3 regions of the Pseudomonas citronellolis genome follow, and region 2 is predicted to be linked to each of the others. Evidence: predicted binding sites of a transcription regulator. Region 2 holds the regulator's gene; each other region holds the start of a gene.

Region 1 (4,022 bases), 190 kb from region 2:
ACAGTGCTGGCGCATTTCGCCGACACCTTCGGATGCGGGCACTACCGGGTCATCCAGCCCTTCCTCGCGCAGCGCGAGCAGGGCCTGATCGAAGGCGTAGTGACCCACGGCCTGCTGCATGTCGCCGACCTGGAGCGCTTCTCTCCGGACGTGGTGCTGCTGCAGCGCCAGATCGGCGACGAGCGCCTGGACGCCATGCGCCGCATGAAGGCCTTCTCCCGTGCCTTCAAGGTCTACGAGCTCGACGACTACCTGCCGAACCTGCCGTTGAAGAACCAGCACCGCGAGCACATGCCCAAGGACATCCTTCGCTCCCTGCGCCGCGGCCTGGGTTACGTCGACCGCTTCGTGGTTTCCACCGAGGCGTTGGCCGAGGCCTTCTCCGACCTGCATCCGGATATCCGCGTCGCCTACAACCGCCTGGCTCCCGGCTGGTGGGGCGGCCTGCAGCCGAGCCAGCGGCGGCGTTCGGCGAAGCCGCGGGTGGGCTGGGCAGGCGGGGTCAGCCACACCGGCGACCTCGAACTGATCGCCGACGTGGTCAAGGAACTGGCCAACGAAGTCGAATGGGTCTTCTTCGGCATGTGCCCGGAAAGGATCCGTCCCTATGTGCACGAGTTCCATCCGGGCCTGCCGATACAGCAATACCCGGCCAAGCTCGCGAGCCTGGATCTCGACCTGGCCCTGGCGCCGCTGGAGGACAACCTGTTCAACCAGTGCAAGAGCAACCTGCGCCTGCTGGAATACGGCGCTTGTGGCTTCCCGGTGGTGTGCAGCGACAACCGTGCCTATGCCGGAGACCTGCCGGCGACCCGGGTGAAGAACCGCTTCCGCGACTGGGTGGAGGCGATCCGCATGCACCTGGCCGACCTCGACGCCACGGCACGAATGGGCGACGAGCTGCGTGACAGGGTGCGCGCCGAATGGATGCTGCAGGGCGACAACCTGCAGACCTGGCACCGCGCCTGGCAACCGGACTGAGTTCCCGGGTACCGCTGCCCGAATGCTGAAAGCCCCGCCAAGCGGGGCTTTCAGCACTTTCCTAGGGCAGGGGGCAAGAGGGGCTTGAAAAAAAATCGAAAATCGCCCTAAAGCAAAATCCGCCACGGACGATAACCCTAACGAAGGTTCTCCAGGCCATACCGGGCGGCACTAGCCAAGGGCCAGGGACCAACTGAAAGCAGTCGCCTATCCACGAGGATCTCGTCATGGCCCTTACCGTAAATACCAACATCTCTTCGCTGACCGTTCAGAAGAACCTGAACAACGCTTCGAAAAACCTCAACACTGCCATGACCCGGCTCTCCACCGGCCTGCGCATCAACAGCGCCAAGGACGACGCCGCCGGTCTGCAGATCTCCAACCGCCTGAGCAGCCAGATCAACGGCCTGAACAAGGCAGTGGACAACGCCAACGACGCCATCTCCATCGCCCAGACCGCCGAAGGCGCCCTGCAGGAATCCACCAACATCCTGCAGCGCATGCGTGTCCTGGCCGTGCAGTCCGCCAACGGCTCCAACAGCGAAGACGACCGTACCTCGCTGAACCAGGAGTTCAAGTCGCTGACCGCCGAACTGACCCGCATCTCCGAAACCACCACCTTCGGTGGCGGCAGCACCGCGGTGACCCTGCTCAACGGTAAAGCCGGCACCAACGGCACCATGACCTTCCAGGTCGGCGCCAACGCCAACGAAACCGTCAGCTTCACCCTGAACGACATGAGCGCCAAGGCCCTGAACGGCAGCTACACCCTGGCCAGCGGCACCATCGCGGTCACCGGCGTCAACGACACCACCACCGCCGCTACCTCGGGCAGCATCACCGTCAACGGTGTCGAAGTCGACTACGCCAAGGGCGCCAGCCTCAACGACATCGTCGCCTCGATCAACACCAACGTCAGCGGCATCACCGCGGTCGCCAGCGGCGGCAGCATCAAGGTCACCTCGCAGGACGACATCACCGTCACCGCGGGCGGCACCCTGACCGGCGGCACCGCCACCGTGGCTTCCGGCCAGACCGTGCAGTCGCTGAACATCGGCACCGCCGACAAGGCCCAGGCCGCGATCCAGGTGATCGACGATGCCCTGAAGCAGATCGACACCCAGCGTTCGGCCCTCGGTGCGGTACAGAACCGTCTGGACAGCACCATCTCCAACCTGCAGAACATCGCAGAGAACGCCACCTCGGCACGCAGTACGATCCAGGATGCCGACTTCGCCGCGGAAACGGCGGAGATGACCAAGCAGCAGACCCTGCAGTCGGCAGCCACCGCTGTACTGGCCCAGGCCAACCAGCTGCCCTCTGCCGTACTCAAGCTGCTGCAGTAAGGTCATCGGCGGTTGATACGAAGGAAGGGCGCACTGCGCCCTTCCTGCATTTGTCCAGAACAATGAGGAGTCGATGATGAGCGTGACTTTCTCTACGATCGGACTGGGAGCCCCCGTCAGGGCGGACCAGGCCCAGGCGGCCACGCCCATCGCGGCCGGCGGCAAGACCGTTGCCGTCGACGGCAAGGGTTCGCCGTCCACCGGCAGTACCCAGGCCGAGCCGGACAAGGCTACCCTGGATCGTGCGCTGGACAGCCTGCGCAGCAATGCCCAGGTCATCCACCGCAACCTGGAGTTCTCGGTCGACCAGGAGTCGGGCATCACCGTGGTCAAGGTGGTGGACAGCACCAGTGGCGACGTGATCCGGCAGATTCCCTCCGAGGTCGCGGTGAAGCTGGCGGAGAGCATCAAGGAAGCCGGCAACCTGCTGTTCCGGGAGCAGGCCTAGGAAGCTGGCCTGCTTCTTGCCTGAAGGCTCTGGTACGAGCAATTGCGTCAAGAAACCGTTTAAAGGAGCGCGGCAATGACTACGATCAGTTCTTCCTCGTCGGGCAGCATCGCCTCTACCGGCCTGGGGTCCGGCCTGGACATCGACTCGATCGTCAGCGCCCTGGTGAAGGCACAGACCAGTGCCAAGCAGACGCAGATCACCAACCTCACCAAGTCGAACACTACCCAGCTATCCGCCGTGGGCTCGCTCAAGAGCGCGCTCTCGACCTTCCAGCTGGCAGTGGCGACGCTCAACACCGCCGACTCCTTCTCCGGGCTCAAGGCCACTTCGTCGGACGACACGAAGGCGACTGCCACCGCCAGCGCTTCGGCTACCGCCGGTACCTACACCCTGGAGGTCGACAAGCTGGCAACCGCCTCCAAGGTGGCCAGCCAGTACGTCGGCAGCTCCGACAAGTTCGGCGCCGGTCGTCTTACCCTCAGCCAAGGCGGCAGTAACTATTACGTGACGGTGTCCGCTGGCGATTCGTTGTCGACCATCCGCGACAACATCAACAAGCTCAGTTCCACCAGCGGCATCTCCGCCAACATCGTCACCGACTCCAGCGGCTCGCGCCTGGTGCTCAGCTCCACCACCACCGGCGCCGGCACCGACATCAGCGTCAAGACCTCGGGCGACAGCAGCCTGGGCAAGCTGGCGATCGACGGCACGGCAGCCTACAGCAGTTCCACCGGTGGCTATCTGGTTCAGGCCGGCGATGCCGAGTTCAAGCTCGACGGCCTGTCGATGACCAGTTCCAGCAATACCCTGGACAAGGCCGTCAGCGGCGTGACCTTCAATCTACTGACGACCGGCAGTTCCACCGTGACGGTGGCAACCAACACCGACGACCTGACCGCCAACATCCAGAAGTTCGTCGATGCCTACAACACGATGGTCAAGTCGATCTCCAGTCTGACCGACATCACCACCACCACCAATGAGGACGGTACCACCAGTACCAGTGCGGGGCCGTTGTCCAGCGATGCCACCACCCGCACCCTGCTCAACAACCTGCGCAACGAGTTCGTCAACCTGTCCAGCGGTAGCGGTACCCTGCAGGTGCTGTCGCAGCTCGGCATCACCAGCCAGAAGGACGGCACCCTGAGCGTCGACAGCAGCAAGCTGAGCAAGGGGCTGGAGACCTATGCGGGCAACATCCAGAGCTTCTTCACCGGCAGCGACGGCTTCCTCAAGCGCATGTA
Region 2 (4,022 bases):
CCGAGCCGGCCAGGCGCCCGAGCCTGGCCGAGGCCATGGCCGCCCCGGCGCCCGCCGCCGCGCCGGCCGCCGTCAGCCAGCAGGCGCTGGACGCCATGCGCTTCGAACTCAACGGCCTGCGCGAGCTGCTCGAAGTGCAGCTGGGCTCCATCGCCTGGAGCCAGCTGCAGCACCGGCGCCCGAAGCAGGCCGGCCTGTGGCGCCGCCTGCAGCGCATGGGCCTGCCGGCGGACCTGAGCCGCCAGCTGCTCGAACGCGTGGCCTCCATCGCCGAGCCCAAGCAGGCCTGGCGCATGCTCCTGGCCCACCTGGCGCGCGCCATCCGCACCCCCGACGAAGACCTGCTGGAGCAGGGCGGGGTGATCGCCCTGGTCGGCCCGGCCGGCATGGGCAAGACCACCACCCTGGCCAAGCTGGCGGCGCGCTACGTCCTCAAGTACGGTGCGCACAACCTGGCGCTGGTCAGCATGGACAGCTTCCGCCTGGGCGCCCAGGAGCAGATCAAGTCCCTGGGCCGCATCCTCAACGTGCCGGTGACCCTGGTCGACCCCGGCCAGTCGCTGCTGCAGGCCATGGCGCCGCTGGCGGGCAAGCGCCTGGTGCTGATCGACACCGCCGGCCTGCCGGCCAGCGACCCGGCGCTGCGCATGCAGCTGGAAGCCCTGGCGGCGCAGAGCCTGAACGTGAAGAATTACCTGGTGCTGGCCGCGACCAGCCAGAGCCAGGTGCTCAAGGCCGCCTTGCACGCCTATCGCAGCTGCGGCCTGGCCGGCTGCATACTGACCAAGCTGGACGAGGCGGGCAGCCTGGGCGAGGCCCTGGCGCTGGCGATAGCACAACGCTTGCCGGTTGCCTATCTGGCGGACGGGCCGCGAATTCCGGATGATCTGCAGGTGGCGCGCGCGCACCAGCTGGTCAGCCGCGCGGTCAGCCTGCAGGCTCCGGAGGAGCCGTGCGAAGACACCATGGCCGGCATGTTCGCCGGCCTCTACCAGCAGCCGGCGCGACACGTCGGCTGACGGATTCCAGGGGCGCCCCCGCACGCGGGGCGCCAGGCGGATACGGATGCTCGAGCAGATCCGTAAGCGCTGGTGGCGGGAGAGCACCGCGACCGGCAGACCCAGGCGCCAGACGCGCCGGGGACGATGAAGAGACAAGGTAAGACTATGGGTATGCATCCCGTTCAGGTAATCGCGGTCACCGGTGGCAAGGGTGGCGTCGGCAAGACCAACGTCTCGGTGAACCTGGCGATGGCGCTGGCCGACCTCGGCCGCCGCGTCATGCTGCTGGACGCCGACCTCGGCCTGGCCAACGTCGACGTGCTGCTGGGGCTTTCGCCCAAGCGCACCCTGGCCGACGTCATCGAAGGCGAATGCGACCTGCGTGACGTGATCCTCCAGGGCCCCGGCGGCATCCGCATCGTCCCGGCGGCCTCGGGCACGCAGAGCATGGTGCAGCTCTCGCCCATGCAGCACGCCGGGCTGATCCAGGCCTTCAGCGACATCAGCGAGAACATCGACGTGCTGCTGGTGGACACTGCCGCCGGCATCGGCGATTCGGTGGTCAGCTTCGTCCGCGCGGCCCAGGAAGTGCTGCTGGTCGTCTGCGACGAACCGACCTCGATCACCGATGCCTATGCGCTGATCAAGCTGCTCAACCGCGACTATGGCATGACGCGCTTCCGCGTGCTGGCGAACATGGCACACAGCCCGCAGGAAGGGCGCAACCTGTTCGCCAAGCTGACCAAGGTCACCGACCGCTTCCTCGACGTGGCGCTGCAGTACGTCGGCGCCATCCCCTACGACGAGTCGGTGCGCAAGGCCGTGCAGAAGCAGCGCTCGGTCTATGAAGCCTTCCCGCGCAGCAAGGCCTCGCTGGCCTTCCGCGCCATCGCCCAGAAAGTCGACAGCTGGCCGCTGCCGGCCAACCCGCGCGGGCACCTGGAGTTCTTCGTCGAACGCCTGGTGCAGCATCCCACCACGGGTTCGACCGTATGATGAGCGGCTCCGGAGCGCTTATGTACAGCAAGACGCAGGCGCGCAATGCCCAGGAAGAGCTGATCCAGCGCTATGCGCCGCTGGTCAAGCGGATCGCCTACCACCTGCTGGGCCGGCTGCCGGCCAGCGTGCAGGTGGAAGACCTGATGCAGGCCGGAATGATCGGCCTGCTCGAAGCGGCGAAGAAGTACGACCAGGGCAAGGGCGCCAGCTTCGAGACGTATGCCGGCATCCGCATCCGCGGGGCCATGCTCGACGAGGTGCGCAAGGGCGACTGGGCGCCGCGTTCGGTGCACCGCAACACCCGCATGGTGAGTGACGCCATCCGCACCATCGAGGCGCGGACCGGACGCGATGCTAAAGATCAGGAGGTCGCTGCCGAACTCAATATGAGTCTCGACGATTACTACGCGATCCTGAGCGACACCCAGGGCAGCCGCCTGTACAGCTTCGACGACCTGCTGCAGGAAGGCGCCCAGGGCCCGGCGGAAGACACCACGCACCTGGACAACGAGCCCTCCCACGGCCTGGAGGACGAGCGTTTCCAGCAGGCGCTGGCCGACGCCATCACCAAGCTGCCCGAACGCGAGCGCCTGGTGCTGGCGCTGTACTACGACGAGGAGCTCAACCTCAAGGAAATCGGCGAGGTGCTGGGGGTCAGCGAGTCGCGCGTCAGCCAGTTGCACAGCCAGTGCGCCGCGCGCCTGCGGGCCCGGCTTTCGGAGTGGCGGGCGCACTGAGCGACCGGTGGGCGCAAGGAAGTAACGGATTTTTCCGGCGGGGCGTATAGAATCCCGTCGGTTCGACACTGCTGGCCCTTTGCTATGAGGGCGGCGAAAAGGGCGGGGCACCCCGCCACCGACAAGCAACACGGCAGGCGCCGCCAAGGCGCCCGCCCAAGGGTATTCAAGGCGCGCCCGCCACGGCGCGCCGGGACTGGACGGAGGCAGGTTTGGACAAGAACATGAAAATTCTCATCGTGGACGACTTTTCCACGATGAGGCGCATCATCAAGAACCTCCTGCGTGACCTGGGGTTCACCAACACCGCGGAAGCCGATGACGGCACCACCGCGCTGCCCATGCTGCACAGCGGCAACTTCGACTTCCTCGTCACCGACTGGAACATGCCCGGCATGACCGGCATCGACCTGTTGCGCGCGGTACGCGCCGACGAGCGCCTGAAGCACCTGCCGGTGCTGATGGTCACCGCCGAGGCCAAGCGCGACCAGATCATCGAAGCGGCCCAGGCCGGGGTCAACGGCTACGTGGTCAAGCCTTTCACCGCCCAGGTGCTGAAAGAGAAGATCGAGAAGATATTCGAGCGGGTCGGCGGCTGAAGCCGACCAAGAGGGCGTCATGGATCTCGTCAACGAATCCAAGGGGGGCGACTTCGAGTCGACCCTGAAGAAACACGCGCGCGAATTGGTCGAGAGCCTGGAGCGCGGCGAAGTGCAGCAGGCCGTGCAGCTCATCCAGGAGCTCAACGAAGCCCGCGACCGCGGCCTCTACCAGGAGGTCGGCAAGCTCACCCGCGAGCTGCACAACGCCATCGTCAATTTCCAGATCGACCCGCGCTCGCGCCACGCCGAGGAAATGTCGCAGATCGCCGACGCCACCGACCGCCTGTCCTACGTGGTGCAGATGACCGAGAAAGCGGCCAACCGCACCATGGACCTGGTGGAAGAGTGCACGCCGCTGGTCGGCCACATCGAGGGCGAGGCCAAGGAGCTGCAGGAACAGTGGTCGCGCTTCATGCGCCGCGAGCTGGGCCCGGAGGCCTTCCGCGAGCTGGCCAAGCGCGTCGAGGCCTTCCTCTACAGCAGCGCCCAGGACAGCCGCAAGCTCTCCGCGCACCTGAACGACATCCTCCTGGCGCAGGACTTCCAGGACCTCACCGGGCAGGTGATCAAGCGCGTCACCAAGCTGGTCACCGAGGTGGAGAGCAACCTGGTCAAGCTGGTCTGGATGGCTGGGCAGGTGGATCGCTACGCCGGCATCGAGCACGACCACGAGGGCCTGCGCA
Region 3 (4,022 bases), 420 kb from region 2:
CCCGGTGCGGTTCACCGCGGCGTTGAGGAAGCCCAGGTCGAAGCTGCTGTTGTGGCCGACCAGGATCGCCCGCTTGCAGCCGTTGGCCTTCAGCGACTTGCGCACGCCACGGAAGATCTCGGTGAGCGCCTGCTCCTCGGCCACCGCCATGCGCAGCGGGTGGTCGAGCTTGATGCCGGTGAACTCCAGGGCCGCCGGCTCGATGTTGGCGCCTTCGAAGGGCTCGACGCGGAAGAAGTGGGTATGTTCCGGGAACAGGTAGCCGTTCTCGTCCATGCCGATGGTCACCGCGGCGATTTCCAGCAGGGCGTCGGTGGCGCAGTTGAAGCCGCCGGTCTCGACGTCCACCACCACCGGCAGGTAGCCGCGGAAGCGGCGCGCCATGGGGTGACGCGGGCCGGGGGGGAAGTTGCCGTCGAACTCCTCTTCGTAATGCTCCTCGCTCATGCGCCGGCCTCCAGCAGGCGCCAGCGCAGTTTTTCGCCGGCGCGCAGGGGCACCACCTCATGGTCGCCGAAGGGCAGGCTGGCCGGCGCCTGCCATTCCTCGCGGACCAGGGTGATGCTGTCGGCGTTGCGCGGCAGGCCGTAGAAGTCCGGGCCGTGGAAGCTGGCGAAGGCTTCCAGCTTGTCCAGGGCGTTGCGCTGCTCGAAGGCCTCGGCGTACAGCTCGATGGCGGCGTAGGCGGTGTAGCAGCCGGCGCAGCCGCAGGCCGCTTCCTTGGCGTGGCGGGCGTGGGGCGCCGAGTCGGTGCCGAGGAAGAACTTCGGGCTGCCGCTGGTGGCGGCGTCGAGCAGGGCTTCCTGGTGCACGTTGCGCTTGAGGATCGGCAGGCAATAGAAGTGCGGGCGGATGCCGCCGACCAGCATGTGGTTGCGGTTGTACAGCAGGTGGTGGGCGGTGATGGTGGCGCCGACGTTGGCCGGGGCGGCCAGGACGAACTGCGCCGCATCGCCGGTGGTGATGTGCTCGAACACCACCTTGAGCGTCGGGAAGCGCTCGACCACGCGGGCCAGGTGCTCGTCGATGAAGCGCTTCTCGCGGTCGAATACGTCCACCTCGGCGCGGGTCACCTCGCCGTGCACCAGCAGCGGCAGGCCGACCTCGGCCATGGCTTCGAGCACGTGGAAGATGTTGTCGATGCTGGTCACGCCGGAATCGGAGTTGGTGGTGGCGCCGGCCGGGTACAGCTTGGCCGCGTGGACGAAGCCGCTGGCCTTGGCGTTGCGCACGTCCTCGGCGCTGGTGCGGTCGGTGAGGTAGAGCACCATCAGCGGTTCGAAGCGGCTGCCGGCCGGGCGCGCGGCGAGGATGCGCTGGCGGTAGGCGTCGGCTTCGCCGGCGTTGCGCACCGGCGGCACCAGGTTGGGCATGACGATGGCGCGGCCGAAGGTGCGCGCGGCATCGCCGACGGTCTGGGCGAGGGCGGCGCCGTCGCGCAGGTGGATGTGCCAGTCGTCGGGGCGCAGCAGGGTCAGGCGGTCGGACATGGGGATACCAGAGGACGATTTGCAGCGGAATTGAAGTGGGGAAATGCTACCGGAAAAGCCCGCCGCCGGCACTCGCTATCAAGTTTCGCCGGGACCGTCCGATATCTCCTGGGTACTTTCCAGCATTACCCGGAGCCGTCCGTGCGCCATTCCTACTTTCTCCTGCTCGGCCTGTGCGCCAGCCTGCCGGCCTGGGGGCTGACCTTCCAGACGCGCCTGGAGAACGCGCGCTGGACGGCGGCGGGCGACCAGTTCGAATGCCGCCTGTCGCAACAGGTGGACGGCTTCGGCGTCGGCGAGTTCGTCTGGCGCGCCGGCGAGCAGCCGACCTTCCGCCTCAAGCCGCAGCGCAACTGGGCCGGCGGCGGCTCGGCGACGCTCCTGGCGGCGGCGCCGCCGTGGCGGCCGACCCAGGGCGACATCAACCTGGGCTCGGTGGCCCTGGTCGCCGGCGAGGTGCCCTTTACCAGCAGCCAGCAGCAGGCCGGGCGCCTGCTCGATGGCGTGCTGGAAGGGCGCAGCCCCGAGGTGCGCCTGCGCGCCATGGGTGGCCAGGACCTGCGGGTGCGCCTGCTGCCGGCGCGCTTCGCCGATGGCTACGCGCAGTTGCAGGATTGCTCGACGAAGATGCTGCCGGTGAACTTCGAGCAGGTGCGCCAGGCGCAGGTCGGCTTCCCCGGCGGCGGCGACGCCCTGGACGCCGTGGCCCGCGCCAAGCTGGACATCGTCCTGCAGTACCTCAAGGCCGACCCGACGGTGAACCGCATCGAGCTGGACGGCCATTCCGACAACAGCGGCAACCGCCTGAGCAACCGCGACATCTCGCGGCGCCGCGCGGTGGCGGTGATGGAGTACCTCAAGGCCCACGGCGTGCCCGAGGAGCAGATCACCGTGCGCTTCTACGGCGAGCGCTACCCGCTGGTGAAGAACAACTCCGAGGCCAACCGCGCGCGCAACCGCCGGGTGACCCTGCACCTGTCCCGCGAGGCCGTGCCGGAAACACCGCCGGCGCCCACCGCCGCGCCCAGCGCGCCGCCGCCCGCGCCGCCAGCCCCTGCGCCCGCGGCCCCGCAGGCCAAGACACCGGCCGGCAATGCCCCGGCTTCGGCGCCGCCGGGCCAGTCGCCAGCACGCGGCGCCTAGTCGCACTCACGATAGAATCTGTCGCTTTGTCGTCAAAAGCTGTCGCGCCTCTGTAATTTCCTGAAGCGCGGCAGTAGAATCGGGGGTTTTCGTGACAACCCCCCGTGGAGTGATGGCATGGCGGACGTGAAGAAGGTAGTCCTGGCGTATTCCGGTGGCCTGGATACCTCGGTGATTCTCAAGTGGCTGCAGGATACTTATAACTGCGAAGTGGTGACCTTCACTGCCGATCTCGGCCAGGGCGAAGAGGTCGAGCCTGCCCGCGCCAAGGCCAAGGCCCTGGGTGTGAAGGAAATCTACATCGAGGACCTGCGAGAAGAGTTCGTCCGCGACTTCGTCTTCCCGATGTTCCGCGCCAACACCATTTATGAAGGCGAGTACCTGCTGGGTACTTCCATCGCCCGTCCGCTGATCGCCAAGCGCCTGATCGAGATCGCCAACGAGACCGGCGCCGACGCCATCTCCCACGGCGCCACCGGCAAGGGCAACGACCAGGTGCGTTTCGAACTGGGCGCCTATGCGCTCAAGCCGGGCGTCAAGGTCATCGCCCCCTGGCGCGAGTGGGACCTGCTGTCCCGCGAGAAGCTGATGGACTACGCCGAGACCCACGGCATCCCGATCGAGCGCCACGGCAAGAAGAAGTCGCCGTACTCCATGGACGCCAACCTGCTGCACATCTCCTATGAGGGCGGCGTGCTGGAAGACACCTGGACCGAGCACGAAGAGGACATGTGGAAGTGGACCGTCTCCCCGGAGAAGGCCCCCGACGCTGCGACTTACATCGAGCTGACCTACCGCAAGGGCGACATCGTCGCCATCGACGGCAAGGAAATGACCCCGGCGCAGGTGCTGACCGAGCTGAACCGCATCGGCGGCGCCAACGGCATCGGCCGCCTCGACATCGTCGAGAACCGCTATGTCGGCATGAAGTCCCGCGGCTGCTACGAGACCCCCGGCGGCACCATCATGCTCAAGGCCCACCGCGCCATCGAGTCGATCACCCTGGACCGCGAAGTCGCTCACCTGAAGGACGAGCTGATGCCGCGCTACGCCAAGCTGATCTACACCGGCTACTGGTGGAGCCCGGAGCGCGAGATGCTGCAGCAGATGATCGACGCCTCCCAGGAGTACGTGAACGGCGTGGTGCGCCTGAAGCTGTACAAGGGCAACGTCATCGTGGTCGGCCGCAAGTCCGACGACTCGCTGTTCGACGCCAACATCGCGACCTTCGAGGAAGACGGCGGCGCCTACAACCAGGCCGACGCCGCGGGCTTCATCAAGCTCAACGCGCTGCGCATGCGCATCGCCGCGAACAAGGGCCGCAAGCTGTTCTGATAAGCTGAGCCAGACAAGCCCCGGCCACGAGCCGGGGTTTGCTTTTATGCGCCC

The links. Region 2 encodes FliA, which starts transcription of late flagellar genes. Its sites were predicted from a motif close to CTAAAGTTTNNNNNNNNNNNGCCGNTAA; they were not measured.
Region 1: PcP3B5_RS07960 (flagellin N-terminal helical domain-containing protein) is a predicted target of FliA. The motif match lies at 1,089-1,116, and genes of this name have one in related genera.
Region 3: PcP3B5_RS06930 (flagellar protein MotY) is a predicted target of FliA. The motif match lies at 1,568-1,595, and genes of this name have one in related genera.

The regions. Positions count from the first base shown of each region.
Region 1 is NZ_CP014158.1:1,750,377-1,754,398, forward strand. Features, by position in the region: gene PcP3B5_RS07955 (glycosyltransferase) at 1-981, shown strand, start outside; gene PcP3B5_RS07960 (flagellin N-terminal helical domain-containing protein) at 1,209-2,327, shown strand; gene PcP3B5_RS07965 (flagellar protein FlaG) at 2,404-2,775, shown strand; gene fliD (flagellar filament capping protein FliD) at 2,851-4,022, shown strand, end outside.
Region 2 is NZ_CP014158.1:1,945,315-1,949,336, forward strand. Features, by position in the region: gene flhF (flagellar biosynthesis GTPase FlhF) at 1-1,019, shown strand, start outside; gene fleN (flagellar synthesis regulator FleN) at 1,146-1,997, shown strand; gene fliA (RNA polymerase sigma factor FliA) at 1,994-2,737, shown strand; gene PcP3B5_RS08890 (chemotaxis response regulator CheY) at 2,962-3,336, shown strand; gene PcP3B5_RS08895 (protein phosphatase CheZ) at 3,356-4,022, shown strand, end outside.
Region 3 is NZ_CP014158.1:1,528,765-1,532,786, forward strand. Features, by position in the region: gene rnt (ribonuclease T) at 1-447, opposite strand, end outside; gene pyrC (dihydroorotase) at 444-1,490, opposite strand; gene PcP3B5_RS06930 (flagellar protein MotY) at 1,632-2,633, shown strand; gene PcP3B5_RS06935 (argininosuccinate synthase) at 2,751-3,968, shown strand.